One region of the Agaribacterium sp. ZY112 genome, then DNA from elsewhere that is predicted to be linked to it. Evidence: predicted binding sites of a transcription regulator. Region 1 holds the regulator's gene; each other region holds the start of a gene.
The links. The regulator PhoB, encoded in region 1, activates phosphate uptake and scavenging genes when phosphate is short. The targets are predictions, from matches to a motif close to TGTCATAAANNTGTAACA.
Positions count from the first base shown of each region.

Region 1 (10,748 bases):
CGCATTGCACTTAAATGAAGAAACGGCCAAAGAAACCGTGGCTAATATTTTAGAATCAGGCAACGACCTTGATGCCATTGCCGAGAAAATGCGAGGCTAAAAAACTAAGACTAATAACATTGAAACCACTAAAAAGGGCGATCAAAGATCGCCCTTTTTAGTGCAGCTAGAGCCTGGCTTACTTCTGCGCCAAGACTTGTGTCTCACCTTCGGATTTCGCCACAACCACTGCACAACACGAATCACTCCAAACATTCACAGCGGTTCGCATCATATCTAGGATGCGATCGGTCAGCAGCAACAAGCCTATACCTTCAGCAGGTAAGCCAATCGCCGCTAAGATAATAGTGATCGCAACCAAGCTGGCGGCTGGGATACCGGCAACGCCAATGGAAGTTAACAAGGCCACAAAGACGATGGTGAACTGGGTCACAAAACTTAATTCCAGACCATAGGCCTGAGCAATAAACATGGCAGCGACACATTCATATAAAGCGGTGCCATCCATATTGATGGTCGCCCCGAGTGGCAAGACAAAACCTGCAGTCTTATTACTGACTTTGGCATTTTGCTCTACGCACTTCATGGTTAGAGGCAAAGTGCCAGACGACGAGGCGGTAGAAAAAGCCGTTAGTAGGGCAGGGGCCATCGCTTGATAGTGGCGCCAAGGGTTAACTTTCGCTACATACTTTAAAACCAGTGGCATAGTTATAAAAGTATGGGCAAGCAATGCTGCAAAAACCGTCAACATAAACAACAGCATCGGCTTAATACCAGCAAAACCGGTGGCCATCACCACTTTACCTATAAGCCCCAAGACCCCTAAAGGCGCGAACTTCATAATAAACATAGTGATCAGCATCATGGTTTCGAAGACGCCTTGCCAAAAATTCTCGAGCACACTGCGCTTTTCTTTGGCAACTTGCATCATAAAATAGCCAAAGAGCACACCAAAGGTAATCAACCCCAACATCTGACCTGCCGCTGCAGCGCCAATAATATTCGGCGGCAACATACGCAAGAAAATAGCAGCTAAGTCTGAACTGCCCCTGCCTTCAACCATGGCCAATTTCGCCTGCACAGCACTGTCATCACTAAGCGCCAGTAAGTCACGGGCAGGCTCGCCATCAATAATGCCTGGAGCCAATAGGTTTACAAAAAACAGGCCCACCATAATAGCCGCAAAGCTCGATAGCAGATAAAACGCTAAGGTCTTGCCGCCAATTCGCCCCAAATCTCGCCGCCCAGCGATGCCGCTTACCGCACAGATCATGGAAGCAAGCACTAAGGGTACAACCACCATTTTTAAGCCATTTAGAAACATATCACCTAAAAAGGCAAAGCTTTCGTAGATGTTTAAGCCTAAAAAAACCGTCGTTTTATCAAAACTAAAACCCAGTAGACCCGACAGTAATTTCAAGACGATAGGCAACGCCATCGCCACCAGAATTTGTTGATAAAGAGGAAGTCTCAACACCTGTTTTCCTTATTAAATCTACTTATTATGTGGGGGATTAAGTGCATCTTTTAAGGCTTGGGCCGGACGAAAGCGCACCTGCTTAGAAGCAGCAATAGTCAGAGCCTCTCCCGTTTGAGGATGACGCCCCTGTCGCTCAGCACGCAAATAAGCCTCAAAAGTACCCAGCCTGGGTAAACTAATACGTTGCCCTTTGGCTAGCGCTAAGCTCAGCTGTTCAACTAAACAATCAAGTACCAGCTCCGCCTCAGCAGGTTTCAAAGACGCACTTGCCACAATTGAATGAAGCAAGGCTTTCTGCGACGTCTTCTGCAACATAGATGCTTCCTTGAAATGCCGTAATAGAGCCAACATTAGAGCACAGCCTCGCATGAGCGTAAAATCGGCCTTTCTTCACTATAGACTCCTGCGCTATGCTCGCCGTAAGCAAGCACTGATTTGAACTATGACTCTCAATAAGAAAAAAATACGCGCCTATATTGCCCTCACCCGTCTCGACAAACCCATTGGTATTTACTTAGTTCTATGGCCGACGTTATGGGCACTTTGGCTCGCTGCCGACGGCCTACCTAGCTGGCCTAACTTGTTTATATTTATTGCCGGTGTGCTGCTAATGCGTTCAGCAGGTTGCGCAATTAACGACTTTGCAGACCGCAAAGTGGATGGACACGTCAAACGCACCCAACAACGCCCGCTAGTTAAAGGTACGCTAAGCAGTAAAGAGGCGCTGAGTCTTTTTGCAATACTATGCAGCCTAGCTTTTATACTTGTGTTATTTACGAATCAACTGACTATTCTATTAAGTTTCGGGGCTGTCGCTCTGGCTTCGCTCTACCCCTTTATGAAGCGCCACACGCATATGCCACAAGTCGTGCTTGGAGCCGCTTTTGCTTGGGCCGTGCCCATGGCCTTTAGTGCTGAAACTGGCTCGCTCAACCTGCCCAGTTGGCTACTTTTTACAGCCGTGATTCTGTGGACCGTTGCTTATGACACATTTTATGCCATGGTTGATCGTAAAGATGACTTAAGGATAGGGGTTAAAAGTACCGCCATCTTGTTTGGTGAGGCTGATAAAGTCATAACCATGACCCTGCAAGCCTTAATGATTTTTGCACTTATTTTAGTTGGCCAACGTTTTGAGTTGGGTATTTATTACAAGCTCAGTTTAGTTGTTGCAACAGGGCTTTTTATCTACCAGCAGTGGTTAATACGAGATAGAGAAGCTAAAGCCTGCTTTAAAGCCTTCTTAAACAATCACTATGTTGGTATGGCGATATTTTTTGGTATTGCCTTAGATTTGGCACTTTAAATGGCTTAATTGCGGATTTATTACACTTAAATTGCAAACAACCCTAAACTTGTCATAAAAGCGTAACCAAATCTTTATTAAATCTGTCACACGGAAATAGAGCCAAAGACAAGTAGAGTTGTAGCGCAAATGATGAACCAAAAAACCATTTTGATCGTTGATGACGAAGCCCCTATTCGGGACATGCTACGCGTAGCCCTCGAAATGGCCGAATACCATGTTATTGAGGCAGAAGACGCCAAACAAGCACATGCCATCATTGTTGATGCTCAACCCGACCTTGTTCTACTTGATTGGATGATGCCCGGCACCAGTGGTATCGAACTTGCCCGTCGCCTCAAACGAGATGACCTCACCCAGCAAGTTCCTATCATCATGCTTACGGCAAAAGGTGAAGAAGATAACAAAATCCAAGGCCTTGAGGTGGGTGCCGACGACTACATCACCAAGCCTTTTTCACCACGTGAATTGGTAGCACGCTTAAAAGCCGTATTGCGCCGCACTCAGGCCGTAAAACCTAGCGAGCCGATTCATGTTGATGGCTTATGCTTAGACCCAATCAGCCACCGAGTCACCATTAACAATAAAGCAGTACAAATTGGGCCTACCGAGTATCGTTTATTAGAGTTCTTCCTTACCCATCAAGAGCGTGTTTACAGCCGTAGCCAACTACTCGATCACGTCTGGGGTTCCAATGTTTATGTTGAAGAGCGTACCGTCGATGTTCATATTCGACGCCTGCGTAAAGCCTTAACGCTTGAAGATCACGACCGTTACATTCAAACTGTGCGCGGCGCGGGTTACCGCTTCTCTAACAACGTCAGTGTGGCTACAGAATAAAGCCAGCACGACACTCATAAGATATTCTTTATGCGCAAGGGTTTAGCCACCGAGATCCGGTGGTTTGCTGTCTATTTCTGCTCGATTGTTTTTGTTGGCTTATCGTTTGATATTGGCCGCGAAGCCGCAATTTTTGCACTCGCTACTTACCTTATCTGGATTTTACGGAATCTAGGCCAACTGGAAGATTGGATCGCTTTAGCCCGTATTGGCAAAGTGAAAAAGAACAACTTCTTTGGTATTTGGGGTGAAATGGCTGACGACATCAAATTGATGGCCCAGCGACACGACAAAGAAAAGAGCCGCCTGCAAACCGTCGTTAGCCGTGTTCAGCAAATGACCTCGGCTTTAAGCGATGCCGTAATACTCGTTGATCAACGCGCCAATATTGAATGGTGGAACGATGCTGCCGGCCCCATGCTCGGTCTGCAGAAGATAGACTTGGGTCAGCGTGTTACCAATATTATGCGCGAGCCTCTGTTCCAGAACTATTTTGATACCGAAGACTTTAGCGAACCTCTTGAAATAGAAAACTACAAAAACGAAGAACAACAACTGCTCTTCCAAGTTCACCCCTTTGGTGCTGGTGAATGCCTTATTGTCGTTCGCGATGTCACACGTGTTGCCAAACTTGAGCAAATGCGCCGCGACTTTGTCGCCAATGTAAGCCATGAATTACGCACACCACTAACGGTCATTCGCGGTTATGTAGAAACCTTGATAGACATGCCCAATATTCAGCCAACACTGCAAAAGGCATTGCAGCAGATGCACGAGCAAGGCATGCGTATGACCTCTTTGGTGAATGATCTAATCACACTCACCAAGCTCGAAACGGATGACCGCACAGGCCAGAACAGCAGTGTTAACCTGCACAAGCTATGCGGACTTATCATCAACGACGCTCGAGCCATCGACCAGTGTGGTCACACTCTTGTCAACGAAGTCGCCGAATCTATCTATATTCGCGGTAGTGAAAAAGAACTGCGCAGCGCGATTAGTAACCTTGTGTTTAACGCCGTCAAATACGCTGCCGGAGATACAGAACAGGGTCGTAACATCCGCATTTGGACTCAAACACATGGCCCTATGTTTGACTTACATATTAGTGATGACGGTGTTGGCATAGACCCCAAACATATACCGCGCCTAACCGAACGTTTTTACCGTATCGATGGTGGCCGCGCGAGCTCTGCCGGTGGCACAGGCCTTGGGCTAGCCATTGTTAAGCATGTATTAATTCGTCACGATGCCATATTACGTGTGACCAGCCGACCGGGCAGCGGCTCCACCTTCACTTGCGCCTTCCCAGCAGAGCGCATTCAAAAAGACATTAAAGGCTAAGTTGTAGAACTTAGCCTTCGCGCTGCCACATAGCTAACTCATTACCACTGGGCTCGATAAAGTGAAAACGACGCCCGCCTGGAAAAGAAAAGATCTCTTGGCTTATCTGCCCCCCGCACTCAAGCACCTGCTTATAGCTCTGCTCAAGATCCTCAGAATAGAGCACTAACAACGTAGCTCCTTGCTCCGCTCTAGACCTAAGTTCAGAGCGGTAGAAGCCACCACTTAAGACGCCATCATTAAAGTCTATATAGTCAGGGCCGTACGACTGAAACTGCCAAGCCAATAAACGCTCAAAAAATATTTGTGTCGCCTCTAAATCACAGGCAGGAAACTCCAAATAGTCGATTTTGTGGTGCTTACTCATAATCACTGTCCTATTGATTCACTTTTTATGTCGCTCAACTATATGCTTGGTTGCGCTAAAAAACAGCTACACACGCCATCCAGTATTAGGCCTATAAACTCTGCAACTAGCAAAGCTATGCAAGCTTTCAGCTCTTGGCTAAAGTTAAAGCAAGCAGATGGAATGCCTATGACCATGTTAAACCTGCACGTTATAAGTAACGAGCAGAGCACCAGTGACAGCAAACTCAATAAGCATCAAAGCTATCGCTGCCTAATAGAAGGGCAGGAGCGCTTCCTGCTTGAACACTATCGCCGCCTTAATGTGATGCAAGAGAGTGAAATTATTGACTTGGAAGACTCTCATAACAGTTTGCACATAGTCCAGCATCACAAAGCTGGGCGAGAGCTGGTTGAAATAAATTCACTCAGTGAGCATACTAGCTGGCAACTCAGAGACACTCAGCTAATTGATACAGAAGGTCACTGTATCGCCGTATATCGACACACTGGGAAGCAATTTAGCAACTTACTTTTTAATATTAGCCAACTTGAAGCACTCGATACCATTGTTACCGATGCACACCTTCAACGAGTATTGCTTGCTATGTTCAAAGCTCCCCCACAGCCACAAGATCCTCTCAATAAAGTAGTTAGTCTTTTTAAGCACAAAGAACAACTCAACGAGTGTTTGCGGATTAAGTTACTTGGCTGGAATCAGAGCTATAGCTTAGCGCTAGCCCTAGTGCTCATTCACCTAAGTAGAGGCGATAGCTAGAGCCACTGTATAAGAGTCCTGTACACTACAGATCCACACTGTAGCGAAACACCATGGCCTTAATCGTATTACTCAATAAACCCTATGACGTACTTAGCCAATTTACCGATGGCCAAGACCGATCTACGTTGGCTGATTATATTAACGATGACAAATTACGTAAGGTCTACCCTGCAGGCCGCTTAGATCGAGACAGTGAAGGCTTAGTTGTGTTGACCGACAACGGCCAACTTCAACATGAAATTGCCAACCCTAAAAAGAAACAAGAAAAAGAATATTGGGTACAGGTAGAAGGCGAAATTGATCAACAAGCACTTAGCCGCTTGTGCCAAGGCGTTGAGCTAAAAGACGGAATCAGCCTACCTGCGCAAGCAGAAACACTGGCTAGCTCAGAGCTCGAAGCACTCATATGGCCAAGGGTTCCCCCCATTCGCGAACGCAAAACCATTGCAACGTCTTGGCTTAAATTAACCATCCGTGAAGGGCGCAACCGCCAAGTGCGCCGTATGTGCGCAGCTGTTGGCTACCCTTGTTTGCGCTTAATACGCGTACGTGTCGGGCAGTGGCGCTTAGCCAATAAGCTATTGCAACCTGGCCACTATGAAGTTATCGAAGTGGCAGACCCAGCACCAAGAACAAAATATAAAAGAAGCCCGAATAAACACACACATAAGCATCGCGGTGCTCAGCGACAAAATAAACGCTCGGCCCCCAAATAAAATCATGAATAAACGCGTTAATAAGATCATCACCTATATAACAGTAAGCCTATGCGCCACAGCAACTGCTTTTTATTTTTCTATATGCTGGTACTTTAGCGGTTTAGTACTCTTTCCCTATTACGATGCACAAGCCGTTAAAAGCATACAGCTGCGTGAATTGGCAGATAATGTAGAGCGCATACAAATGCCCAGCCCTGTCTCGGGCATCATCGATTTTTGGTACATCAAACACGAAGAACAAGCACCTTGTGTTGTGATTTATAACCACGGTTGGGGCGAACAACGCTTGCAAAGCGATAAATTTAGCCCCGCGTTTAACGACTTTAAATGTGCCGAACTGCGCTATGACATGCGTGGTCATGGCCGTCGTGTTGGCGAAAGTGTTGGCGGTGGACACCTAGAAAAACAAGAATTACAGGCCTTGCATCAATGGCTTATAAAGGCAAAAGGTTACCGAGAAAATCAAATTGCTTGGTTTGGCTTAAGCTGGGGAGCGGCAACAGTATTACAAGCCGCTTCCCTAGATAGCCGACCCGCATTTGTTGTCTCCGACTCGGCGTTTCAAGATTGGGAAAGTGCCATTTTCGAACGCGGCGTCAGGCAATACGGAGCATGGGTGCTCGCATTTAAAAGCGGGGTTAACTTGATGCTCAAACTTCGAGCTGGAGTCAGCTTCTATGATGCTAGCCCTCTTAAATCGGCCCCAGCTATCAAGGTGCCCGTCTTACTTATCCACTCGCAGAGTGATACCGCAACAGCCAGCCAGCAAAGTTTAAACATCAGCCGGCAACTGCGTAGCCCTCATCATTTTCAGCACAGCGACTGGGGCTCGGATCACGGTGACGATATCCTGACTCGCCCCAAAGAGTATCAACAGCTAATCAAAAACTTTGCCGCTAAGTACGCTCCTTCTTTTGGGCAAAAATAGCTAACTTACCGCTTTTAACTCTGCCGCAAGCTGTCTTACCGCAGGCGAAGCATAACTTTGATTTGCAGTCACAAGATAAAGCTGAATATAGCGCACACTGCTAAAGGCCAAGTTTAACTGAACGAGTTCACCCCGCTTCAGCTCTTGCTCTATTAAGGGCTGAGGTAAAAACGCAAAGCCCAAACCCGCCTTGACCGCAGCCAAACAACTCGAAAAGTGACTCAAGGTCCAGCGCTGTTCCGAGCCAAGCCAGCCCACATTCTGCTCTCTGCGCCGACCGGAATCGCGAATAAGTAAATGCCGCTGAGCTGCCAGTTCATGCTCGCTGATGTCATTTTGCGCCGCCAAGCTATGTTGCTTATACACAACCGGCAGCATAGCAACAGCACACAGAGGCTCACTTAAGAAACCCGGTGGTACGTGAGGAGTAATAGCGAGATCGGCTCGGCCTTCAAGTAAGGCCTCATCGGTACCACTTAAGGTTGTCTCCAGAACACGAATATGTACATAAGGTTGTTGCTTAGAAAAGTGTGCCAAGGCGTCAAACAAGCGATGTATCGGAGCTAGAGTTTCTACAGCAATGCTGATTTCACTTTGCCCAGCTTCAGCCAAACAGACGGCAGCTTTATCAAGGGCTGCAGCTTGATCTAACAAACTGCAAGCTCTGCGATACAAAAGCCGCCCCAGCTCGGTCAATTCAGCTTTTCTGCCCCGAATGGCTAAGACTGGTGCTGGTAAATGCTCTTGTAGCTGCTTAATAGCGTAACTCACACTGCTCTGACTTTTATTGAGCGACTCAGCAGCAGGCTCATAGCCACCTTGCTCGACCACAGCTCTAAAGGCTGCCCATTGCTCCAAACTAATCTTACTTAATTTAAATGACATACATTTATTATCTCGATGAATAGCATTCAATATTCACACCCATCTATCTATTTTTCAAATATATGATGTAATCAAATACAGCAGAGTAATAACGCAGATAAGAGACCCCACTTAAGCACTGAGCTATCACCAGCAGTTCAGGCGCTTAAACACATCAAGAGGAGCAGGGGATATGAGAGAAACAAAGCTAATGCATATTTTTACAGCAAACACAGCCACCGATGGAGATGGTGTGCATTTGTTACGCGTCTTTGGCGGGCACAGGCTAGAGCTATTTGACCCTTTTCTCATGCTCGACGAATTTGGCTCCAAACAAGCAGATGATTATATTGGTGGCTTTCCTTCCCACCCTCATCGCGGCTTTGAAACCATTACCTATATGCTAAAGGGCAAAATGGAACACCGTGACCACATGGGTAACGTCGGTTTATTAGAAGATGGTGGCGTGCAATGGATGACAGCAGGCAGTGGTGTTATCCACTCAGAGCTGCCCAAACAAACCAAAGGTGAAATGAGAGGTTTTCAGCTTTGGTTGAATCTTGCCAGTAAAGACAAACTACAAAACCCAAGCTACGAAGATGTACCTGCTAACAAAATACCTATCTATGAGTTAGGCAAAGCTAAAGTTAAGGCCATTGCCGGCTCGTTGCTGATCGAGGACACCCTAGTTGAGGGATATTTCAATAAAGACACGACTAAACCACTCTACCTGCATATAGAGCTAGAAGCAGGACAAAACTTAACACTGGCCGTTGCTAGTGAACTGCAAAGTTTCATTTATAATTTTGATGGTGAATTAGAGCTAAATGGAGAAACACTCAACAAACAAGAGCTAGCTAGATTCAAACAAGCAGGACCTATTCATGTTAAAAACAATAATCAATTTAGCAGTGAATTTTTACTCATTGCAGGAAAACCACTGCAAGAACCCATCGTTCAGCACGGGCCTTTTGTGATGAATAGCCAGAGCGAGATAAAGCAAGCTATTCGCGATTATCAAGAAGGAAAGCTGGTACAAAAATAAGTTGATATTCAAGCTAGGGCTTATGCACTAAACCCTAGCTTGAAGTTAGACTATGATTTACTAAGACGCTTATTCTTAAGCGCAATTAACTTTCTAATCTGGCCCATAGATGCAGCAATAAGTGCTGCTGCCTGTAAATAGCCTAACTTGTGCAAAGCAAGTGTTTGTTCATCATCTAATTCGGCTATATTTTTTTCATTAATGGTATAAATACCATCATAACTTTTTTGCTCGCCATCAATAAAGCTAACCTCTATACGCGCACTTTCTATCAGCTCCAGCTCTACCATTTTCTCAACAAACTTATTATTTGACTCAACGCCGGTCATCAGCGAGCCAAGCACTTTATTCATATTTTCTAAGTAAGGGCTTGCAGAGCCATCATCATTAAATAGCGGTTCTCCTTTATCTTCCTGAAGGCGCTTACTGTCAGCATCAATACTTAACACAGCTTTCTTCTCTTCAGTATCCCCTCCCTGATATGCAACCATAAATGGTTGTCGACGAACATGCAGAGGAACATAAGTCGCATTCCAATCATTACCCTCAAGAAATAGATTTTCACCTGGTTCAAAAGCAAACAAAGCAAATAAACCAAAACGGCCTGTTTCAGCATCTTTCATAAAGACAACGGGGTAATCAAGCACCAAGCTCCTTAGCTCATCGGCAACAACAGGAACAAAATGGACACTTTCACCAAATTGCTCACCACGCTCAGTGATGACTTTTAAATTCTTATGCTTATTACTATCTAATAATTCAGGCTTCGCCACTAGATTTACTCCTTGTTAAACTTTCTGCAAACCGAACTCATGAATTTTATTAATTAATTCACGGTTTTTCGGCAAATTCTGCACCCAATTATTGGATACTTTTTTATTCATTAAAAAACTAGACTCTGCTTGCTTAAGTGCACTGTCACTCATACCAAGGTGACTCGCTTGCGTCTGAAAGCCCATACCATAAAGTACATATTGATAGCTGGCCGCAGGAAACACTTCTGCCGCTCTATCAAAGTCATCATGCCATGGATATTGATAAGTCCACAATGTCATCAACTCCTGAAGACTATCAGGAATAGTTTCTTTTTTTCTAT
Region 1 is NZ_CP166840.1:1,024,458-1,035,205, reverse strand. It holds gene AB1S55_RS04550 (HDOD domain-containing protein) at 1-100, shown strand, start outside; gene AB1S55_RS04545 (dicarboxylate/amino acid:cation symporter) at 179-1,477, opposite strand; gene AB1S55_RS04540 (HU family DNA-binding protein) at 1,496-1,795, opposite strand; gene ubiA (4-hydroxybenzoate octaprenyltransferase) at 1,923-2,786, shown strand; gene phoB (phosphate regulon transcriptional regulator PhoB) at 2,919-3,626, shown strand; gene phoR (phosphate regulon sensor histidine kinase PhoR) at 3,657-4,970, shown strand; gene AB1S55_RS04520 (VOC family protein) at 4,981-5,337, opposite strand; gene AB1S55_RS04515 (hypothetical protein) at 5,506-6,093, shown strand; gene AB1S55_RS04510 (pseudouridine synthase) at 6,147-6,812, shown strand; gene AB1S55_RS04505 (alpha/beta hydrolase) at 6,817-7,743, shown strand; gene AB1S55_RS04500 (LysR family transcriptional regulator) at 7,744-8,628, opposite strand; gene AB1S55_RS04495 (pirin family protein) at 8,801-9,652, shown strand; gene AB1S55_RS04490 (SapC family protein) at 9,703-10,425, opposite strand; gene AB1S55_RS04485 (tryptophan halogenase family protein) at 10,441-10,748, opposite strand, start outside.

Region 2 (10,748 bases), 1.6 Mb from region 1:
GGCTAATAGGGTGTCTATCAACCGCTCTATCAACACTGCAAAATTAAATTTTATAACTGAATACACTCAGTTATTCTCACTGAAAGTAAGAGAGTTTTTCTTGTGAGCGCATTCTTAATACTACTGTTATCTCTACTTATATTACACGTTATTACTGATTTTTATCTGCAGCCTATTGAATGGGTTAAGGATAAAAACACTCGGCATGAGAGATCACTTAAGTTGCTCTATCACGCTATAATGCAAGCTTCATTTGCCTGTGTTCCTATTCTGTTTTTCACGGCCAGCTGGCGCTCGGTGATATGTACGTGGTTTGTCGTTGGTGTTTCACATTGGCTGATTGACCTTTGGAAGACCTATGCAAAAAAACAGCTAAGGTATTTTGTTGTTGATCAGGCCTTGCACGTTTTTATTTTAATCGTTGTTGCTTTACATGCAGCGCAGTTACAGTGGTCCTTTGCTGGCTTGGGGGCGGTGGTTTTTACAAAAAACAATCTAATCATTGCGCTTAGTTACATTCTTATTTTTAAGCCTACTTCCATTCTTATTGGTTCTATCTTGACTAAATATACTCCTGAAGAAAACGAGAGTACTAAAGGCTTAATTTCTGGAGGGGAGGTAATAGGCTACTTGGAGAGAACACTGATATTAACCTTCACCATTACAGGCCAGTTTACGGTGATAGGCTTTGTATTAGCGGCTAAGTCTATATTCCGTTTTGGGGATTTAAATAACACAAAAAACCATAAGCTTACGGAGTATGTGCTACTCGGCTCCTTACTATCGGTAACTATTACCTCCGTTATTGGCTTGGCTGTTAGAAACAGTATTTAATAAAAATAGCCAGAAGCTGAACTTGTTGGAATCACGGCAGCTTCTAATGTTTTAATACTAAGACGTACCCTGAACTACGGGCACGTCTAGCGATAAAGATTACTGACAGCGCACGTTCATGGCAGAGCCGCTGCCTTTGCCTACAAAACCAAAGTCTTTATATTCGCCTGGCTGAATTTGACGATTCCAGCTAAGGTTTGTTGCTACATAGGGAGCAGTGCCTGATAGGTTTGCATTCCAGCTTGAAGCAACACTAGAACCATCTTCATATTCCCAAGAAACTTGCCAGCCATTAATGGTGGTTGAGGTAGTATTACTGATTTGTATTCTACCTTGGAAGCCGCCGGGCCATGAGTTGATCACGGTATGGCTGCACGTTAAGGCTCCTGGTTCTGGGCTAGGGGTGACGACAGGACTAGGTGTGACGACAGGACTAGGAGTTACAGTCGGGCTAGGTGTGACGACAGGGCTAGGAGTTACAATCGGTGTAGGTATCGACGAAGGAGTTGGGCTTGGTGAAGGCGAATTAGTGTCGTATACAGACGCTAATTTAGACGTCGCTTTAATACCGTTAACGCCATTGATAATACGCTCGCCCCAGCTGCTTAAATTGTTTTTATCAAAGCCATGTACCATATCTAGGTTGGTGCAACAGCCACCATTACCAGACCAAGACCAAGCTAAGTAGCCTGTGCCGTAGAGTTCAGAGACGGCAAGAATGGAGTCTTCATCAACGGGTGAACCATTGTGATCACCGCCAAACTCACCAACGATAATGGGTAGGTTGTGTTTGGTTTGAAAGTTCGAAATATAGTTATCGATTTTGTCGTAATTCTGATAAACCTCGTACATGTGAACACTAAAAAAAGTATTCGCAAGTGAGTCAGCTTCGGCAACAATGCTGGCGTTATCAAGCATAATTTCTTGCCAATCTTGCCCCCAGTTGGCGGCATCAATAAGTAGGGTGTGGCTTAGGCCTGCATTCCGTAGTGTGCTAATGGCTGATTTATGGCCATCGACCCATGCGCTTGGTGCTTGGTTGTTGCCAAAAGGTTCGTTGGCAATATTAATAATGACGTAATCTTCTTCGCCAATTAAAGCGTCTTTAATATCTACCCAATATTGGGCTGCTTTTTCTAAGGTTCCAGCCTCGTGTTTTTCTCCAGAGCCTGTCACGTCGTGAACTTCTAAGACACACACTAATTTATTGGCCTTACACAGTGAAATAACATTAGCGACATCGCTTGCGCTATTACGCGACCATTGCTGGCCATCACTTAAAACAACACGCACGGTATTTGAGCCCGTGGCGGCGATATCTGCAAAGGATGAGGTTTTATGTGTATACCAAGCATGAGGGTGGTTAACACCCCGCATAATAAAGTTTTGGCCGTTGGCATCGAGTAACTGAGTACCTGAAACCGTAAAGCCTGCATGGGCTTGGTTTAAAAAAAGAACTTGAAGCGCCAAGCCAAAAGCGAGCACTGGCCAATTAACTACCTTGTTTTTCATAATGACACCATATTGTGAAGAGTTGTTTATTAGCACCTATGCGGAGTGATTATTATGTTCGCGAAAGATGCAATTTGAGGGCTTAGTTTTCAGAGTGCGAGCCTTATAAATCGCTCGTTCTTTGGGCACAGATACGCTGAGAATCAGTGCTTGAAACAGTAGAGCGATGAGGGCCTATCTTCTTGTAAAGAAGCACTCAGATTTACTCTTGCTAGTAGTGATGGCGACCACCTATATTGGTGCTCTTTATATTTTTAAAATTGCAGTGTTACAATAAAGAGGCTGGAAAGTTGGGTCAATATAAGTGCGTATAACTTTTCTTAAAGTATGCGCTGTGTCTAAAAAAAGGGTGAAACGCCAACAGATTTTCATGTGCCTGCTGGTGTGCCTAGCTAAAGCTATAGCGCAGAAGCTTACAGTAAGGAAGGCGGAGGAACGCACTTGTTCGTTGCAACTTTTTGTAAGGGGCTTTTATAGTGTCTGAGCCCTTAAAGTCATAGCTGAGGCTAATCTAAGCCAGCCAATCTTCTGGCACGAAGTCTAATATCTTCTGCGTGAGCCAAACCTTTTTTAAACTTTGACTCTGCAGTGGTGATTTCAGTTTCGTCGCCGTTTGCTAAGAGAATCGCTTCAGATAAGATCTTATAAATGTCGTTGATATGATTGTCGTACGAATCTTCAATGGCGTTTTCTAAACCCATAAGCAGTTACTTGTGTTGATTTATGCCAATATTACAGCGTAGTTTTTTTGGGTTTCCAATGAAGCTTGCTTGCAGCCCACTACTATTTACTTCTATTAGTTATCTTTCTGCATTAAATTAATATCACCAAGCTCTACACTTATTGAAAGTGATAAAATCATTTCTGTACTTAAAATGATATCTGATATGGGGATAGGGACTTGCTCTTTAATGCCGCCTTGTTCGATATCCATTAATACCTCTTCGGTGGCAACATTGCCCGGGTTGATAACGGTGAAACCAATTCCTTCGGCCTTAAGAGCTTTACGTAAACTTTGAATGGCACCTCGTAAACCAAACTTACTGGCAGCGTAAGCGACCTGTATAGATGCTATGTGATCTAGTCCCGACAGAGCGCCAAGATAAATAGCCCTTGGGTTTGTAGCTGCTGAAAGGTTTTTGCTAATAGCTTTTGTAAGCTCTATAGGGGCAACTAGATTAGCAAGCATTATGTTATAGGTTTCTGTATAGCTGGTTTTTCGGAAGTCGAAGGTGTCAGTAAAACCTTCGTCTTCCCAAATTCCGCAAGAGAATATTAGAGCATCAATGGTCTTATTAGCTATTTTCTTAGCGACATCTTGTATGCCTTCAGCGGTGCTTATGTCGGCCTTTATCCATTCACAATGCGACGATTCAGATCTAGATACCCCAATAACCTTATCTCCAGACTGGGAAAAGTACCTTGCTAACTCAGCCCCGATTCCACGGCTAGAACCAACAATTAATATCGATTTCATTTTTCAATAAGCTCCGTGTTAGTTTCTTCCTCTTTTTCCTTCCTTCTATATGCAAATCGACCGAATATTAAAATACAAGCCGTAAAGCCTATAAAATAATATCGGTCGATAGTTAACTGATTATTCTTACAGCTGAATAAGCATAATTGTTAAGCAGGGGTAATATACACTTGCATCATAATGCTGCCCTGATTATCAGTCAGCCCAGCGCCGTATTGCCCTAGTAAATCGTCATTAATACATAGCTCTAGTTCGCCAGAAAGCCCCGCTGGTAGGGTGGTTCCATCTCCAATTAAAAAGGCATCACCGCCATTGACTCTACCAACTAACGCGCCTTCGTTTGCGCCCGGTAAGGTGTAACCAGGCTGAGCTGGTGTTTCGAGAGGGGTTCCCGTTGGGCCATACAAAGCACCGCCGTTTTCATTGGGGTTATCTGTCCACTCACCACTGATATAGAACACCTGTGCAGTAGCTCCTGCAGGAATACTCACTCCGGTTTTTTGCCAAGCGACATCAGCAAAGACGGTTACGGGCCAGCTAGGGTAATCACGATCAAAATTGAAGCTGGCACAATTAAACGTCGCATTTGAGTTGTTATTTAGCATATGAATGACACAATCCATTGCAGAGCGTAGGGCAGGTTCTGTCCATCCTCCTTCTACACCATAGTTTTCCCCTGCGAAATAAAGATCGGAGGCAGAGGAATAACATTGGTTGTAAGACAAATCCAACATGTTATCGGCTTCGTTATGTGCTCGATATAATTTAGAGCAACCGATGTAGGTGGGCTCTTTTATCCATTGAATCGTCACAGGGAAGTTCGAGTCAATGTACTGAGTGATGTCCTGACCAACCGTACTCATGGTGATGTTACGGAGTTCAGCAAGTACAAGCTCGGCTAACCGATCTTCTTCATAAGGTAAGAGCTTGAGTGAGTCGTCCTCCCAAGTGTAACTTGCCAATAAAATGCCTTTGTCGTCAGGTTTGCTATCCCATGCTAAGCCATATAAATCTTGCACAAACGTATCAGTAACAATGATTTGTGGGATTTTGCAATCTGGGTAATTATTTTTATTCCAATATTGCCCGGTTAAAGGGAAGAATAATTTACAACTAGAAATATTATGTTGGGTATGTGAGGTGGTTATTTTGGCATCTGGTAATTGAGTTTCTGAAAACCCAGAAAACTCAATCGACATTTGAGCTGCCCATTGGGTAGACGAAACAACAACTTGATCATACTGTTGCCCATTAGGATATTGTGGTGAGTACACTAGCACACCACCGTTAGGGTTCTTTTCTATTTTGCTTATTGGGCAGCTTACATAAAGCTTACTATCAGCATGTAAGGATTTCTTCGAGTCACCAGGAATATCAGTATAATATAAATACTCGACCAGAGATTGGATGCCCTCATAGATCGGCGGCGCTAGAGGTTTAGAAGAGGAATCATAAACGCTCTCATTAAAAAAGGGCAGGGATGAGGGGCTTGTTAAACCTTCAACGGTTTGTAAGTTGGAATCAAAACCAAAAAAAGTACAACGCAAAAACCACAACGAGCTAATACTATAAAAAGCACCCCAGCTGCCATCACCTGTACCGATGGTATACAATAAACTGGCTTGTTCAGCACTCATGCCAAAGCCGCCGACATTACCATTAAAAGTAAGTGGGTCTTTAATACTTTGGGTTATTTCTTCGACCGACATAGCCTCTGCCAGTACCAAATCGTTGAAGGTCATGGTTTCATAGTGAGCTACCATTTTATTCCAACAGATTAACCAATTCTCATTGTTGTGCGTGTAGTAGGTATGGGCCGGAATTGAGAATTTAGCACCGAACTCATTCACTTTTTTGTTGAGTTCTTGCAAAACAACATTATCTGGTGGGCTTTCTTCGGGCCATGAAATCAAACTTGGCGAGTCTGTTTGAGCACCTTGTGGCCCATAACCTTCATTAATGTAAATGCCGGTATTGCCAGGTGCCGCACCTGGGTTTGGAAATGGCGTCAGTATTGCCTTGTTATCCCCAGCTTCACTATTTAAATAGTATCCCAAAATACTATTGTCATCTTCTGGTTTACTAAAAAAAGGCATGCGCATAGCACCCAGTTCCATACCTGCATGGTCCAAATTATCGGCACCACCACCTTGTGTGTCTAAGGGGTTTTTTGTTGTAAATAAACGCCCGCCGATTCTTCCACTGGCTTCATAGATTGTTACATGATACCCGCAACGCAGCAGCTCTCTTGCCGTTGTCATACCTGCTGCACCAGCCCCTACGATAGCGACTGTAGGAGCGTCTCCATGTACTGTTGCCAGACCATTTGGAGATTCTTGTAAAAGCTTAAAATAATCAAATCTAAAATCAGCAGGGTTAGGAAATTTAGGAATCCAGTTGTCTGGATCACTGGATATGGTTTTCAGGTTGTGGGTAATTCCGGGTTTCATAGCTTTTCCTTAAGTAAATTAATGACTTTATATTCGAATTTTCAGAGCAATATAATGAGTACTACGAATTCTCTCGGATTACTGAGAATGTAAGCTCATACTTAATAAACGATAAAGTTTTTAAAACGGGAAAATCAAAAAAAACAGGCCGATCAGACTAGATCGATGCAACTGTTAACTGAGTATAACAAGCTTGATTTTTTATTAATGCATTAATAAGTGCCAACCATCGATACTTATTCCAATAGTGGTGTAGCAAGCATGAAAGACATTAAAGAATGTAGGGCTATTAATTAAAGGCGTAGATTTAAATGGTTAAAAATAGATGACGACAGCTTAAGTCCTTGATGGTTTAACGCCCATTAAAAAGAAAAGTAATAATCCTTTCAGAGGGGAATATGCCACCTTTTCAGCATGATTATTTTGCCTCTTGGCTTGGGCGTAAGTTGGGCATAATAAAGTACCATTCGAGCATAAGTCGTTGACTCCTAAAGTTATTTCTAAACCTCTGGCCTTTTGATTGAAAATTAAATTTGTAATAAATATGTCGTTAATATGTAAAACCCTGTCACTAGCATGCGCTGCTTTAACACGTTCAGGGTATAAGCTATGTATAGAAAAACCATAATCTCTTTAAGTGTATTTACGTTGCTAACGGCATGTGCCGGCGATGATGGCGAAAAGGGTGAAAACGGCGAAAGTGGTGCGGACGGTACTAATGGCACGAACGGAGCAAGCGCGACTAACGGTCTAAACAGTTTGGTTGACCACGAGCTACTTGCATTTGGTAATAGCGAATGTGCCTTTGGTGGGTTAATGATTCGCTCTGGCTTAGATAACGATACAGATGGTGTTTTGTCCGATAGCGAAGTGACTTCAACAGTCTATGACTGTGACGCCAATACCGTCGGCGTACAGGGCTCTGCTTTACCTTACATGGTATTACGTAACGACATAGAAGATGGTGCAAAGCCAGGTGCATTATTTGAAATCCGTAACGGTGGTTATGGCTCCGACATGGTTAAACACCCCAGCAATGCCAAGCAGTTTTACGCCTTAACTGATCGCGGGCCTAACGCTACCTACACTGGAGCACAAGGCAAAGGTAAAATATTCCCAGTTGCAGATTACACACCGCGTATAGGTCTATTCGAACTTCAAGCCAACGGTGATATAAAGCGTATCGAAGACATACTCTTAAAGCGCCCAGATGGAACGTTAATTACTGGTTTGCCGAATAGCTCTGCATTAGGTGGAACAGGTGAAACGCCATATGCTGTGTTAGAAGATGGCAACATTGAAGTGCTTCGTGAAGATATGGGCTTGCCCTACAATGAAACCACCAACCCAATACAGCTAGATGATTATGGCTTAGACGGTGAAGGTCTAGTGGCCTTATCAGATGGCACCTTTTGGGTAAGCGACGAATACGGCCCACATATGGTTCACTTTGCTGCCGATGGAACGGAGATAGGCCGCATTAATGCCTTTGCAGGCGACGACCGTGTAAGCTTTAACCTACCTGCCGAATTTGCCAACCGCCGAGCCAACCGGGGCATGGAGGGTTTAGCCATAACACCCGATGAAAAAACACTTGTCGGTATTATGCAATCAACCATGTACAACCCTAGTAGCGCAGTAAAGGCCTTAGATATTGTGCGTATTGTTACGATAAATACTGAAACGGGTAGTGTGGCGCAATACTTATATAAGCAAGAAAAAACGCAAAACTCTCAGTCTGGTATTTTTGCCTTAAGTGCAACTGAGTTTGTAGTTATTGAGCGCGACGGTGCTTTCTTTGCTTCAGATGCAAACGCAATGAAACACTTGTATAAGATTGATATTAGTAACGCAACAGATCTAGAAAGCATTGCCGATTCTGGTGTGTGGTTGCAAGACGCTGAGCTTGGCTTAACAAAAGACGGACAAACACTAGAAGAAGTCGTTCTTAACGAAGGCTGGGATGGCTTAAGCAGCATTGCACCTGTAAGCAAAACTTTCTTGGCCGATTTGGTAGCAGAAGTTCAATACCCACACGACAAGCTAGAAGGCATGTGGCTAATAAATGATTCAACCATTGGCGTCATCAATGATGACGATTTTGCAACATGGTCGAGTAGTGGTGTGCTAGAGCAAAAATACCTAGATGCAGGCCAAAGCGTTATAGATGCTAATAAGCTGTATATTATTGAAGATCTGAACCTTTAATAAAAAAACGCTCAATGCTGTAAAGCCCGCACTTGTTATACAGGTGTGGGCTTTTTTATTGGTTTGTAATTTGTGTTGCTGTTGGATAGAGCAGGGGGGGCTAAATAAAGCAGGGTATGGTGAGCATGAGTGGCGTAGAAAACTGGGCCAACTGTTTTTTTACCAACTAGCACTGATGATGCCTAAGTACTAAGCCTATGTAAGCAGATATATAAGGTATCGATTCTTTAAATCGTGAGGCTAGGTAGTCAATTTAAAATTAGTTTCGCAGAGCTCGTCTGAAGCGTGGTCAAACCACCACCAGCTTACTAAGTCGCCTGTGGTTAAGCATTTAAAGGTGAAAACAGAAGCTGCATCATAATGGCTATGGCCAATATGGCTTAGCTCATAAACCTTATCTACTACTATCTCTCCATGAGTAAAATCGGGGTTTGTGTGTAGAGCGATATATTTCCCGCCAATAACGAAAGGGTGGTCTCGCCATGTTGATCCATTCATAGCCATAGTGGTACTTAGCACCTTCAGTAGGTTTCTTTGTCTAGTGAAATTTTATAAGGATTAAGGCGGTTTGGCGTAGTAGGTGGTTTGAGGCTTGTTAGTCAATAGTAAAGCAGTTCCTAATTCGAAACTGGGCGCTAGGTGCGCTCTGCTTGGCAGCTCCAGCACGTTTCAAATGCCGGATCATTATCTTCTTTGCATTGAATACAAACCCAAGATTCGCCTTGTTGCTCACCAACGAGTGTCTCTATGGCGGCTTTGCCTTTATTAAAGTCGGAATCAGCAACCCAAAGCTCGGGCCAGGTCTCCAAGGGAGAAAGCTCACCCATGCCACCCGATGAATACTCGTTACGAAGTACCGACTCTATTCCTTTCTCACACAAATAATTACGGGTATTTTCCACAATTATTTTGTTTTCGTGTGTGTAAATTAACTTCATTTATTATGCACCTATTACACGGAGAGAGAGGCGAGTGCTTAGTTGTGAGACTTCTTCTGAAACTGTGGTTTTCATCAGGCCGTAAACTCAGGTTGACTGTTGGAAAGTCTTATCTTTCAAGGTCTTTGACTCCTTGATTTTAATACATTTGCATGAGGCCTCAAATCAATTTTACTCGAATCGGAGGCAGAAACACTTTTAGTTAAACCTTGCCTCGAGGTTATTGTCTTTAAAAGTGTCCCTGACCCCGTTTAACACTGCTTAGTACTTAGGACTAAAACTCTTTGCTGATTTTAAAATGGTATGAATCTGTTGACCAGATGCGATATTTTCCATTCGCGAAGGTGCCTGTTGTGCGCGATTCGGTTGAAACCATTTCAGGCGACGCGATATGCCAGTTGTTGTACCAAAAATCTTCACCCTGTCCCATGGAAACGTTGAATGAGTCACCATTGATAGATAAGACGCCATTGAAGGCAAAGTGAAGCTTCTTCGGAACGTTGTTTCCACCACGGCTGTGAAACATCTTTGTGGTATCGCTATTCACTGTATCGTTGTACCACTGAGCTGGCTCTTTGTTATTTTTTCTTCCTGCGCCGACATCAATAGTGAGCTTTGAGCCGTTGTTGCCGCTTGTAGTCTCAACACCTCCCCAGGGTTGCCCAGCCGTGATCGAATACTGATTGCCATAAACAAATTCGATCGATTCGATGCCATCCTTACCCTCGAAAATAATATCGTTGTTATGCTCCTTGGTCGATGGAATCTCTAGCTTACCTTTCTTATTTCTTAATATCGATTCGCCCAAACCCTCGGAATCGCCAGTAAATCTACCAACAACAGGGCCGTTCTTCGTCTTCATTATCTTCAGCTCTATTACGCCTTCTTCAAATTCAGCTGCCTTCAAATCAAACCAACATTCTCCTTCTAGATTTTCTGGCACATCATTGAATGCACCAATCATTTCCGATGTGTCTGCATCAAAATCATCGCCGAAACCATCGGCACTCAAACGCAAAGTCGGCAAAGTGACATCGTCATAAACGAAAACGCAGCCCAAGCCGTAAAACAAGAAACCGCCCATGGCAAGAAGGCCTTCAGCAGGGTACTCGCCTACAAAATCCTTGTTTTCATTCTTGGTTGTGTTTACTTCTGTCTTTTCATCTTTTGTTAGTTCTGCTGTTGTCATCTCAATATCCATATACAGTGATTTTGACTACTCATAAGGCTTTTCGTCTTCCGCCCCGCTTTAAACTGTGCGGATCAGTTAGTGATGTTAGGATTTCTAAGCTTGTTATACTTTTTCTACCAGTTGCTTAGATATCTACG
Region 2 is NZ_CP166840.1:2,608,914-2,619,661, forward strand. It holds gene AB1S55_RS11360 (hypothetical protein) at 1-106, shown strand, start outside; gene AB1S55_RS11365 (DUF3307 domain-containing protein) at 103-834, shown strand; gene AB1S55_RS11370 (cellulase family glycosylhydrolase) at 934-2,346, opposite strand; gene AB1S55_RS11375 (hypothetical protein) at 2,853-3,047, opposite strand; gene AB1S55_RS11380 (SDR family NAD(P)-dependent oxidoreductase) at 3,143-3,823, opposite strand; gene AB1S55_RS11385 (flavin monoamine oxidase family protein) at 3,973-6,273, opposite strand; gene AB1S55_RS11390 (esterase-like activity of phytase family protein) at 6,883-8,481, shown strand; gene AB1S55_RS11395 (hypothetical protein) at 8,722-8,985, opposite strand; gene AB1S55_RS11400 (DUF2007 domain-containing protein) at 9,117-9,419, opposite strand; gene AB1S55_RS11405 (hypothetical protein) at 9,694-10,608, opposite strand.
Region 2: the regulator PhoB is predicted to act here: its motif matches at 6,819-6,836, upstream of AB1S55_RS11390 (esterase-like activity of phytase family protein).

Region 3 (10,748 bases), 2.0 Mb from region 1:
CGAACGGGTGCTTTCACAATATATCTCCGTTAAATATGTATGTTTTGAACAATCGTCGCGCATTATAAGGAAAACGACGAAAAAGTCATGTGGCAGAAAAAGTGCATTAAATAGACATCACCCAAATAACGCACCAAAATAAAGCAAAATCATTTAAGGCCTAGCTACAAATGAAAATTAATCAGCGCGCCCTAACACATAGACTGATAACGAGCCTCTAACTCACTATAAATACACTCTTTAGTGCACTCAGCTCCTGATAACTGCGCAAGGATTTCCATCAAATGCTCATTATCTTCTTTGCCAGCCCAGAGCTTAATATAGCTGCCCTCTTTGTAACCGTGATCTTGGCGAAAGATGTTAAGCACATTTTTTGCGACATAACGAGTAAATAAACTATCAAAGTCTAAACCAGCAAGACGCATTAAGCCTGCAAAACCTGCCACATCAAAGGCTTTACTTTGCAAAGTATTCAAAGCAAATAGCTCTAGGGATTCGCGAAAATCCCCCTTAGTTTCATCAACAAACAGTTTACTCTCTAGTTCTTGCGCAAGTGCTTCATAATTAGAGCTTTGCTCCAATGCGATACTGATACCAAAATGCCAAATATCAATCAGCTCAAGTTCAACTTGCTCTATATCTGGCTCTTGCGCTTTCCACCACTTCCAACCGTAATGATCTAACAGCTCAGCACATTCAACCCAAATTGCTCGATACCAAGCATTACCAGCTTCACGCCAGTCCGCATTCACCTTAGTATTCATTGCGTCTTGCAGTTCCAGCATCGTGATTAATTGTTGGCGCACGCTTGGTATTCCCCCACAGATAAAAAAGTGCGATGGTAGCACAGAGCGCTAAATCACTCACCACTGTCACAAAAGCATCACAAGCAAGACACAAGATTGTCATTTTTACTGGCTAGATTGAATAGAACCTCAAAAAGCGAGAATTCCGATGCGCTTATTACAAAGCATTCATCAGGTAGATGTAGATACCTTTATATGGCTAGCTCAAGCGCGTTGGCGCAAGCAGGCTGTAGGCATTGCTCGCTTTATATCAACCAGTGCCGACGGCCCCCTTTACGTACTGACAGGGCTTGCTTTTTTATTCAGCCAAAATTGGCTTGTGGCAAAGGTTATGGCTTTATGTTTTATTATTGAACGTGTTTCTTATAAGGTTTTTAAAAGCCTATTTAAACGCAATCGCCCTCCCCAAGCCATTCCTGGCTTTGAAAGTGCTGTAAGACCTTCAGATCAGTTTAGCTTCCCATCAGGTCATACCTCTGCCGCATTTATGATGGCTTGTATGTTTTCTTATTTCTTCCCAATGCTAACTTGGATTCTATTTCCTTGGGCGTTATGCGTTGGAGCTGCCAGGGTGACTCTTGGTGTACACTTCCCTACCGACATACTTGCCGGCGCAGTTATGGGATCTTCCGTTTTTTATCTAGTGGTTTCTTATATTTCTCTATGAAAATTCTTTACGGTGTTCAGGCCACCGGAAACGGCCATATTACGCGAGCACGGGCGATTAATACCTATCTTGCAGACAATGGAATTGAAGCAGACTTTCTTTTTTCAGGACGCGAGCGTGAGCTATTTTTTGACATGCAAGCTTTTGGCGACTGGCGCTGCTGCAAAGGCCTCACGTTTCAGCACGAAGCCGGCAAAATAAAACTACTTAAGACAGCTCAAAAAAACAGCCTATTGCAATTGTGGCGCGATATAAAAAACCTCGATTTAAGTCAATACGACTTAGTAATGACTGATTTTGAACCCATTACAGCGTGGGCCGCCAAGCGTCAAGGCAAGCTCTGTATTGGCATGGGGCATCAATACGCATTTCACCACGATGTACCCCGACGCGGGCATTCACTCGCTGGCAGCTTAGTAATGAAACACTTTGCTCCAGCCAATGTTGAACTCGGCCTGCACTGGCACCATTTTAATAGTGAAATACTACCTCCAATCGCTGAAACACATACACAGCCAGACCCTGTGGACCCCAATAAAGTCTTGGTTTATTTAGGTTTTGAAGAACCCGAGCAAGTGATTCAGTTATTAGAGCCATTTGAAAACACCTTATTTGTTTTCTATGGTCCCTTTGCACAATATGAAAGTCGTGGTCACATTCAGTTAAAACCCCTCTCTCGTGAAGGCTTTAAAAAAGACCTTGCCAGTGCTTCGGGTGTGATATGCAATGCTGGTTTCGAGCTAAGCAGCGAGGCGATTCAACTAGGCAAAAAACTACTGGTAAAACCCTTGCACGGGCAAATGGAGCAACTCAGTAATGCAGAAGCTCTTGAAGTGCTTGGTTTAGGTTCATCAATGGATAGGCTCGATAGCAATGCAGTAAAACGCTGGCTCGAGACCCCCGCCGCAAAAGCCGTAGGCTACCCAAACGTTGCCGAAGCCATTGTTCGTTGGTTAGCCGCTGGTGACTGGGAAAACAAAGAGAAGCGTCTTGAGTTAATCCAATCACTTTGGCAACAGACCAATGCAAGTGGCATCTCAAGTTTTGATAGGGAGCCTATGCCTAGCTTGGCCTAGCAAGCAAGCTTGTCAATCAGCTTAAACCTGCAAATATTGAGCGCAAATCGGCACTTATTTCAAATAGGTGCCGACTGCGAATCAGCAGTGGTAAATTGAACTCATTCAGTATCAATCACACAGCAAAGCGATGCACGCTAGCAATTTATTTTACTGATGTGGTAACGGCCCGATTAAATAAGTTGTAAAAATTCTCTGTTGTCGCCTCTGCCAATGCTTCTAGGCTAATACCTCTGTGATCGGCAATAAACTGGGCAACTTCACGCACAAACTTTGGCTCATTGGGCTTACCACGATAAGGCACTGGCGCCAAATAAGGCGAGTCTGTTTCTACCAATAAACGCTCAAGCGGCACTTTTTTCGCAACTTCACGTAAGTTCTCAGCATTTTTAAAGGTTACTATGCCAGATAGACTAATGTAATAACCTAGATCCAGGGCTTTTTCGGCCATCTCCCAATCTTCAGTAAAACAATGCAGTACTCCAGCGCTATCTGTTGCGCCATGCTCTTTTATAAGCGCTAAGGTATCGGCCTTGGCTTCTCGTGTATGCACAATCACCGGTAGATTTGTTTGAGCACCAGCCTGTAAATGATTAATAAAGCTTTGCTGCTGCACTTGTGCGCTGTCTTTGGTGTAGTAATAATCTAAGCCGCTCTCTCCTAGAGCAACCACCTTGGGGGCTTTAGACCACTCGACCAACTCTTCAACACTATAAATCCTAGCGTTCACATCGGATGGATGTACCCCTACAGAAGCAAAAATATCATCATGTTGAGCGGCAATGTCCAATACGGCCTGCTTGTTTTCTTCACTAATACAAACGCAAAGCATCGCACTAATATCGCGCTCACGCGCAGCATCTAAGGCTTTTGTTAAGTCTCCACCGTATGCCTCAAGCTTGAGACGATCTAGATGGCAATGAGAATCCACTAACACAATATGACCTTTATCCTTAACCCATAGAACACAGTTGCTTATTTATGTAAGCGACTGTGTTTAAAATCTAACAACTGAAAACCCTAAGAAAGAACACAAGCTGATTAGCTCGTGTATTACATCGTGTGCGTTGGACGCTCTGACTCTAAAGAACCAGCTAGGTAAGTTTCAATCTTACTTGCTGCGGTATCGTCTTCACCGCTGAACTGAATGCCAACACCTGCTGCGCGGTTACCTTGTGCCCCCTTAGGTGTAATCCAAACAACCTTACCAGCAACAGGAATCTTCTCTGGCTCATCCATAAGACTCAACAACATAAACACTTCATCGCCAAGGGCATAACTTTTGTTTGTTGGAATAAACAAACCGCCGTTGTTGATAAAAGGCATATACGCTGCATACAACACGGCCTTATCCCGAATAGTGAGGGAAAGTATACCGTTACGTGCGCCGCCGCCAAGTCCACCCATTTTTTTACCTAATTCCTAATCTGTATAGCTTGCGCTATTAAATATACATATCTAACTAAAGTAGTGAAAAGCAAAGTCATTGTCTAGCTCTTGTGGCTCAATACGAGTAGCCTCCGTGCTTTATAAGCGTCTTTGTCGCGCATTCATTCTACGCGCCAACTGAAATAGACTCTGCCAATCCATAACCATGTCTTCGCATTGTAATAAGCCATTAAGATTGGCCCCACGCTGTAATTGCGCCAAGCGCTGCGAAAGCTTGTCATGCAAGCGAAAGAAGTAATGCTCCTCCAGTATAGCAAGCTGATCAACCAAGGCTTGCAGCTCTTGAGCCACGGGCTCCTTGGCCATTTTAAAGCGCAATAAGCTTTCAAGCATAAATAGCTGCATCTGCATTAACTCTAGCGTCTCACGACTCTGCCACGATGCCGCCAAGGCGATAGCCCCTATTTCGGCCCGAGCAAGAGATGACAGCTCGGCCCAGAGCTTGAGCTGAGATTCAGCATAATCACCATCCGTCCACTTTTTCGCTTTTAACGGCGCTCCGCCAGCTTGGCGCAGCCAGTGCTGGGCGTTTTCCAAACCCTGCTCTTTTAACCACGCCTCAGATGCCCGTGTGCTAGGCAAACTTAAGGTCATGCACTGACAACGGCTGCGTATGGTCGGCAATATAGCGCTCACCCTATCGCTTACCAAAATAAAAATACAGCGGCCAGCAGGCTCCTCAAGACTTTTTAAAAGCGCATTTGAGGCATTAACGTTCATGGACTCTGCCTGCTCAATTAAGACGAGCTTGGGCCCATCAAAGTGTGAGGTTTTAGCAACAAAATCGACACAGTCTCGCACCTGATCAACTTTAATTTGAGTCGCTTTCTCTTCTGGCTTTAGCAGGAAGAAATCTGGATGCGAGCCGGCATGTAAAAGCTCACACCCACGACAACGACCACAGGCGAGATCATCAATAGGAGAATGACACAGTAAAAATCGGGCCATTGCTTGGCCCAGCTCCTCGATTCCCAAACCGTCAACGGCATTGAGCAATATCGCATGAGGCAGCCTACCCGCTTCAAGACTCTGGCAAAAACCGGCCCATAGACTCTCTTGCCACGGATAAGGTGGCATTGCAGTTTGTGGAATCATCTAACTTGTCTCAATAAAAGCTTTATTATCAACTAAAAGCACGTTACAAAGCAGCCTTAAATATCTGCTTACAAACTGCGACCATCAAATTCATTTTATGACCATCGAACTCATTTACCAAGATTCCGATCTCATTGTCACCAATAAGCCCTCTGGCCTTCTCTGCGTACCTGGCTTAAGTGAACCCGATAACCTCTTTGATCGAGTCAAAAGTGAGTTCAAAAATGCGCGAGTGGTTCACAGGCTAGATATGGCAACATCAGGCTTAGTTATCTTTGCACTTAATCACGAAACCCAAAAAGGCTTTACTCAGCTATTCGAAAAACGACAAATGCAAAAAGAATATTGCGCCGAAGTTTATGGAAAAATTGAACAGCAACATGGGGAGATCATTAGCCCAATGATGTGTGACTGGCCTCAACGCCCTCGTCAAAAAATCGACTGGCATGAGGGAAAGCCCGCACACACTTTATACCATGTTCTAGAAACCAAACAGGAATCGACCCGAGTTAAATTGAAACCTATTACAGGTAGAACGCATCAATTAAGGCTACACATGCTGCAATTGGGCCATCCTATTTTAGGCGATAAGTTTTACAATTTAGAAAGTTCAGAGAAGCAAGCGAGCCGCCTTTTATTGCATGCCGAAGAGCTAAGATTTACCCACCCTATCAGCAGAGAAGTCGTGCAACTAAGCTGCCCTCCCACTTTTTAAGCTAAATACACAAAGCTTAAACCTTTAAATATTCAAATAAACTTGCGGCTATGTCTTTTTGCACACTCACTAATGTCTGCCCTGCATCAATCACAGAAAAACGCTGAGACTCAGCTTTTGCCCGCTCCAAATAACCTGACCTTACACGATCAAAGAAGACAACTTCTTCTGATTCAAAGCGGTCCAACTCAGCTCGAGCCGAGGCACGCGCCAAACCAACTTTGGTTTCAATATCAAGCAACAGAGTTAAATCAGGCCTTAACGTTTCTTGCACTAAATTCTCAAGAGTGCAAATATGCTCAAGACTTAAGCCTCTGCCCCAGCCTTGATAGGCATAAGTTGCATCGGTAAAGCGATCACATAGCACCCACTGGCCCTTAGCCAAGGCAGGTTTTATACAATTATTTAAATGCTGAGCTCGCGCTGCAAAAACCGTTAATAGCTCAGCAGTAGGGTCAAAGTTTTCATCACGCTTTTTTAACAACAGTTCACGTATTTCTTCTGCTAATGGTGTGCCACCGGGCTCTCTTGTAACAATGACGTCTATATTACGATCACGCAGATATTGCTCTACAAAAGCAAGGTTAGTCGATTTCCCAACGCCCTCTGTGCCTTCCATAGTAATAAAACGAGCTTTGCTACTCACGATGATTCCTTTTCTTTTTTCGCGGATTCTTGTGTGTCATCTTCTTGATACTGAGAGCGATAATTGCTTTTACGCTTGTACTGATAACGGCGTACAGCTTTATTATGCTCTTCCAAGCTGCTGGAAAAATAATGTGTGCCATCACCTTTGGCAACAAAATACAGACTGTCACCTTCTGCAGGGTGCAAGGCTGCGTGAATAGCAGCGCGACCGGGCAAAGCGATGGGTGTGGGTGGTAAGCCATTAATTCTATAGGTATTGTAAGCCGTCTTTTTACGTAAATCTGCGCGTGTGATGTTGCCGCTATAATCGTCACCCATGCCATAGATGACCGTAGGGTCTGTTTGCAGACGCATATTTTTTTGCAAGCGACGTACAAAAACACCCGCTATTTCTTCTCGCTCTTGTGGCGCACCGGTTTCTTTCTCTACGATAGAAGCCATAATTAAAGCCTCATAAGCCGTTGCATAAGGTAAGCCTTCAGCCCTATTAGCCCACTCTTCTTCTAAGACTCGCTGCATTTTTTTGACTGCCCGCTGTAAAACAGCTAAATCACTATCCCCCAGACTATAAGCGTAGGTATCAGGAAACATCCACCCTTCCAAAAAGGCGACATCCAGCCCTAAGTCGGAAGCTTGTTCAAGTTGAATATCTCTTGGAATATGTTTTTTTAGCCGCTTTTCTGTACGCAACACATTTAATGCATCATCTGCGCTCATGCCCTCAACAAAAGTAATTGAATACTGAATAACATCTGCAGACTGAAATTTATCGAGCAAGGACAAAGGGCTTTCGAGTGCATCCAGTCGATATTCACCAGCATTAATAAAAGCGCGCTTTTTAAATTTGGCATAGTGAACCCATATTCTGGGCCACTTTAAAATATTGGCTTCCTGAAGGCGGTAAGCTAGAGAATAAAGGCTTTCACCGCGCTCAATAAGCACAGTTTGAGAAGTTTCTGGGATAACATGCTTTTCATTCATCCAGTGAATAGACCAAGCAGTAAAAGTAACAGCCACAAACAAAGCCCAAACCACCAAGGCGATTAGTGAGCGAATAAATATCGTTTTTTTACTCAAGAAAATTCCTTTTGAAAATACTCTGACAGAGTACGCACAACAGCATTTTGAGCTAAGGGTTTAGAGTTTAAGCTACTGACGGCTAAGATGCCGTCCAGTGCATTAGTCAGGAAGACGGCATCAGCTTGAAACAGGTCATCAAGGCCAAGCTCTGCTACCTGCACAGTTAAGCCCAAACCAAGGTCTGAGGTCCAACCATCCAACAAGGCCGCACGTAAAGTACCCTCCACACCCGCGCACTGCAGTGAGGGTGTAAGTAATGAGACTCCCTTCAGAATAAAAATATTATGATGCATGGTTTCTACCACATGCTGATTTTCATCTAAAAAAAGGGCTTCAGCATCTTCAGCGATAGAGCCTTCTATGCTTGGTAATAGATAAGGTAAACGATTAACAAGTTTAAGCCCGTTAGTTAAAGCCTGCCCCAATAACGGTTGAGCAAGGCTCACTAATTTACAACTGCGCAATGCCTCCCTATTGGGCAGCGCTTTTAACTGCACAATGATGTCTGCAGAAGCATGTGCTTGAGCATAAGCCCCACGCTTACCGGGAGCACGACCAAGAATAATTTTTATTACGGCGGGGAACTGAGAAAACTGCGCAATAGCATGCTCTAAATGCTGTTCTAACAATGAAATATCTAAATCAATTTTTAAAACAGAAGCCGCATGAAGAAGGCGCTGCCGGTGGTAGCGCCACATCGGTAAATGGCCCTTTACGCAAGAGCGAAGAGTTTCAAATACACCGTCAGCATAAATCAGTGCTCGAGCATCCAAACATGAAGCATCAAACACTGAACCGTTGCGAAAGGCTAAGCTCTGCACACTAATTTCAGGCTTTAAACACGTTTAAAAACAAGAGAGCCATTGGTACCGCCAAAACCAAAGGAGTTGGATAAGGCGACATCAATTTTCATTTCTTGAGCTGTGTGCGGTACGTAATTTAGATCGCAGCCCTCTTCAGGGTTGTCTAAGTTAATTGTTGGTGGCGCCACTTGGTCTTGCACAGCAAGCACACTAAAAATGGCTTCAACTGCACCTGCAGCTCCCAATAAATGACCAATCATAGACTTAGTTGAACTAACAGCTAAATTTGTAGAGTGTGCAGCAAACACACCTTTTACTGCATCGCTCTCACCTTTATCACCAGCAGGCGTTGAGGTGCCGTGCGCATTAATATAATTAACAGCACTTGCATCAATACCAGCATCATTAAGCGCATTTTGCATACTAAGCTGTGCACCTTTACCTGAAGGCAAGGTAATGTGGTAAGCATCACCACTGGTACCAAAACCGCTTAATTCAGCATAAATCTTTGCGCCACGAGCTTTAGCGTGCTCATATTCTTCAAGCACAAGAACACCAGCACCGTCTCCAAGAACAAAACCATCACGGTCTTTATCCCAAGGGCGACTGGCTTTTTCTGGCTCATCATTACGTTTAGATAATGCTCTAGCCGCACCAAAACCACCAACACCCACACGAGTTGTTGCCATTTCAGCACCACCGGCCACCATAACGTCAGCCGCGCCATATAATATTTCACGAGCAGCCATGCCTACACAGTGCGTACCTGTGGTACACGCTGTTGAAATAGCAAGGTTAATCCCCTGAAAACCATAACGAATGCTTAAGTTGCCCGAAATCATATTAATAATTGCGCCGGGTACAAAAAATGGGCTAACTCGGCGAGGGCCTTTTTCATTAATGGTTATTGAGGTTTCCTCAATATTACCAAGACCACCAATACCTGAACCGATGATACAACCAATACGAGCAGCGTTTTCATCTGTTACCTGAATGCCGCTATCTTCTACTGCTTGTACACCTGCACTCATACCGTACTGAATAAAAGTATCGAGCTTACGAGCCTCTTTAGGGTCTATATAGGGTGAACAATCAAAATCTTGTACAGAAGCACTAATCTGAGTGGCAAATTTAGATGCATCAAAGTGTGTAATTGGACGTACACCACTCACACCATTGAGAATAGCATCCCAAGTAGATTTAACATCATGACCAACAGAGGTCACCATTCCCAAACCAGTTACAACAACTCTTCGACGAGTCACGTGCTTCTCCATTAGCCAATAGAAGGCGCAATATTCTTAAAGGTATAAAACCAAGAAAAGCCGCTCTACATTCATAGGGCGGCCTTTCAGGAGCTTCAACGAAAGAAGGACTAATTGAGGTTCAATTAAGCCAAGTTTTCGTTGATGTAGTTGATAGCAAGCTGAACAGTGGTAATCTTTTCAGCTTCCTCATCAGGAATTTCTGTTTCGAACTCTTCTTCAAGAGCCATAACAAGCTCAACAGTGTCGAGGGAATCCGCGCCCAGATCTTCAACGAAAGAAGCTTCATTTTTAACTTCTTCTTCTTTAACGCCAAGTTGCTCTGCAACGATCTTCTTAACGCGTTCTTCAATGCTGCTCATACTAGATAAACTCCTAAATTTGTCGTTCTTTTCGAAGCCGAAAGAAATCTCAAGCCCACATCAGGCCATGCGAGTGCGCGCATTTTACCTTATTTTTCTGCAAGTTTAAGCAAATCAGCCAATTTTCTTTAAATTTACATAAAAAGCGTTTTATAACAAAGACTTAACACATATACATACCACCATTCACATGAATAGTTTCACCGGTAACGTATGCAGCATCATCAGAAGCAAGGAATTTTACGGTTCTTGCAATCTCTTCTGGCTGCCCCAATCGCGCTAAAGGGATGGCCGCAAGCATAGGTGCTTTTTGCTCATCCGTTAACTCACGGGTCATGTCGGTATCGATAAAACCTGGGGCAACGGCGTTAACAGTAATGTTTCGTGAACCCACCTCTTTAGCTAGCGAACGAGTAAAACCCATCACACCCGCTTTAGTGGCACTGTAGTTGGTTTGACCTGCATTACCCATCTGACCAACAACAGAACTGATATTAACAATTCGGCCCCAGCGAGCTTTCATCATGCCGCGCAATACCGCTTTACTTAAACGGTAAACAGCACTCAAGTTAGTATTAATAACATCAAACCACTCGTCATCGCTCATGCGCATTAACAAGTTATCTTTGGTAATGCCGGCATTATTCACAAGAATCTGTGGCGCGCCGTAGCTCTCTTGAACATACTTAAGTAAAGCGGCAACTGAGTCAGCATCTGTCACATTAAGCACTTGCCCCTCACCTTCTAAGCCCAGCTCTTTGAAACGAGCCGTAATAGCATCC
Region 3 is NZ_CP166840.1:3,260,725-3,271,472, forward strand. It holds gene AB1S55_RS14145 (malate dehydrogenase) at 1-17, opposite strand, end outside; gene AB1S55_RS14150 (dUTP diphosphatase) at 192-806, opposite strand; gene AB1S55_RS14155 (phosphatase PAP2 family protein) at 955-1,473, shown strand; gene AB1S55_RS14160 (MJ1255/VC2487 family glycosyltransferase) at 1,470-2,549, shown strand; gene AB1S55_RS14165 (TatD family hydrolase) at 2,695-3,486, opposite strand; gene AB1S55_RS14170 (PilZ domain-containing protein) at 3,603-3,956, opposite strand; gene holB (DNA polymerase III subunit delta') at 4,077-5,093, opposite strand; gene AB1S55_RS14180 (RluA family pseudouridine synthase) at 5,191-5,808, shown strand; gene tmk (dTMP kinase) at 5,825-6,454, opposite strand; gene mltG (endolytic transglycosylase MltG) at 6,451-7,533, opposite strand; gene AB1S55_RS14195 (aminotransferase class IV) at 7,530-8,357, opposite strand; gene fabF (beta-ketoacyl-ACP synthase II) at 8,372-9,604, opposite strand; gene acpP (acyl carrier protein) at 9,730-9,966, opposite strand; gene fabG (3-oxoacyl-ACP reductase FabG) at 10,130-10,748, opposite strand, start outside.
Region 3: the regulator PhoB is predicted to act here: its motif matches at 871-888, upstream of AB1S55_RS14155 (phosphatase PAP2 family protein).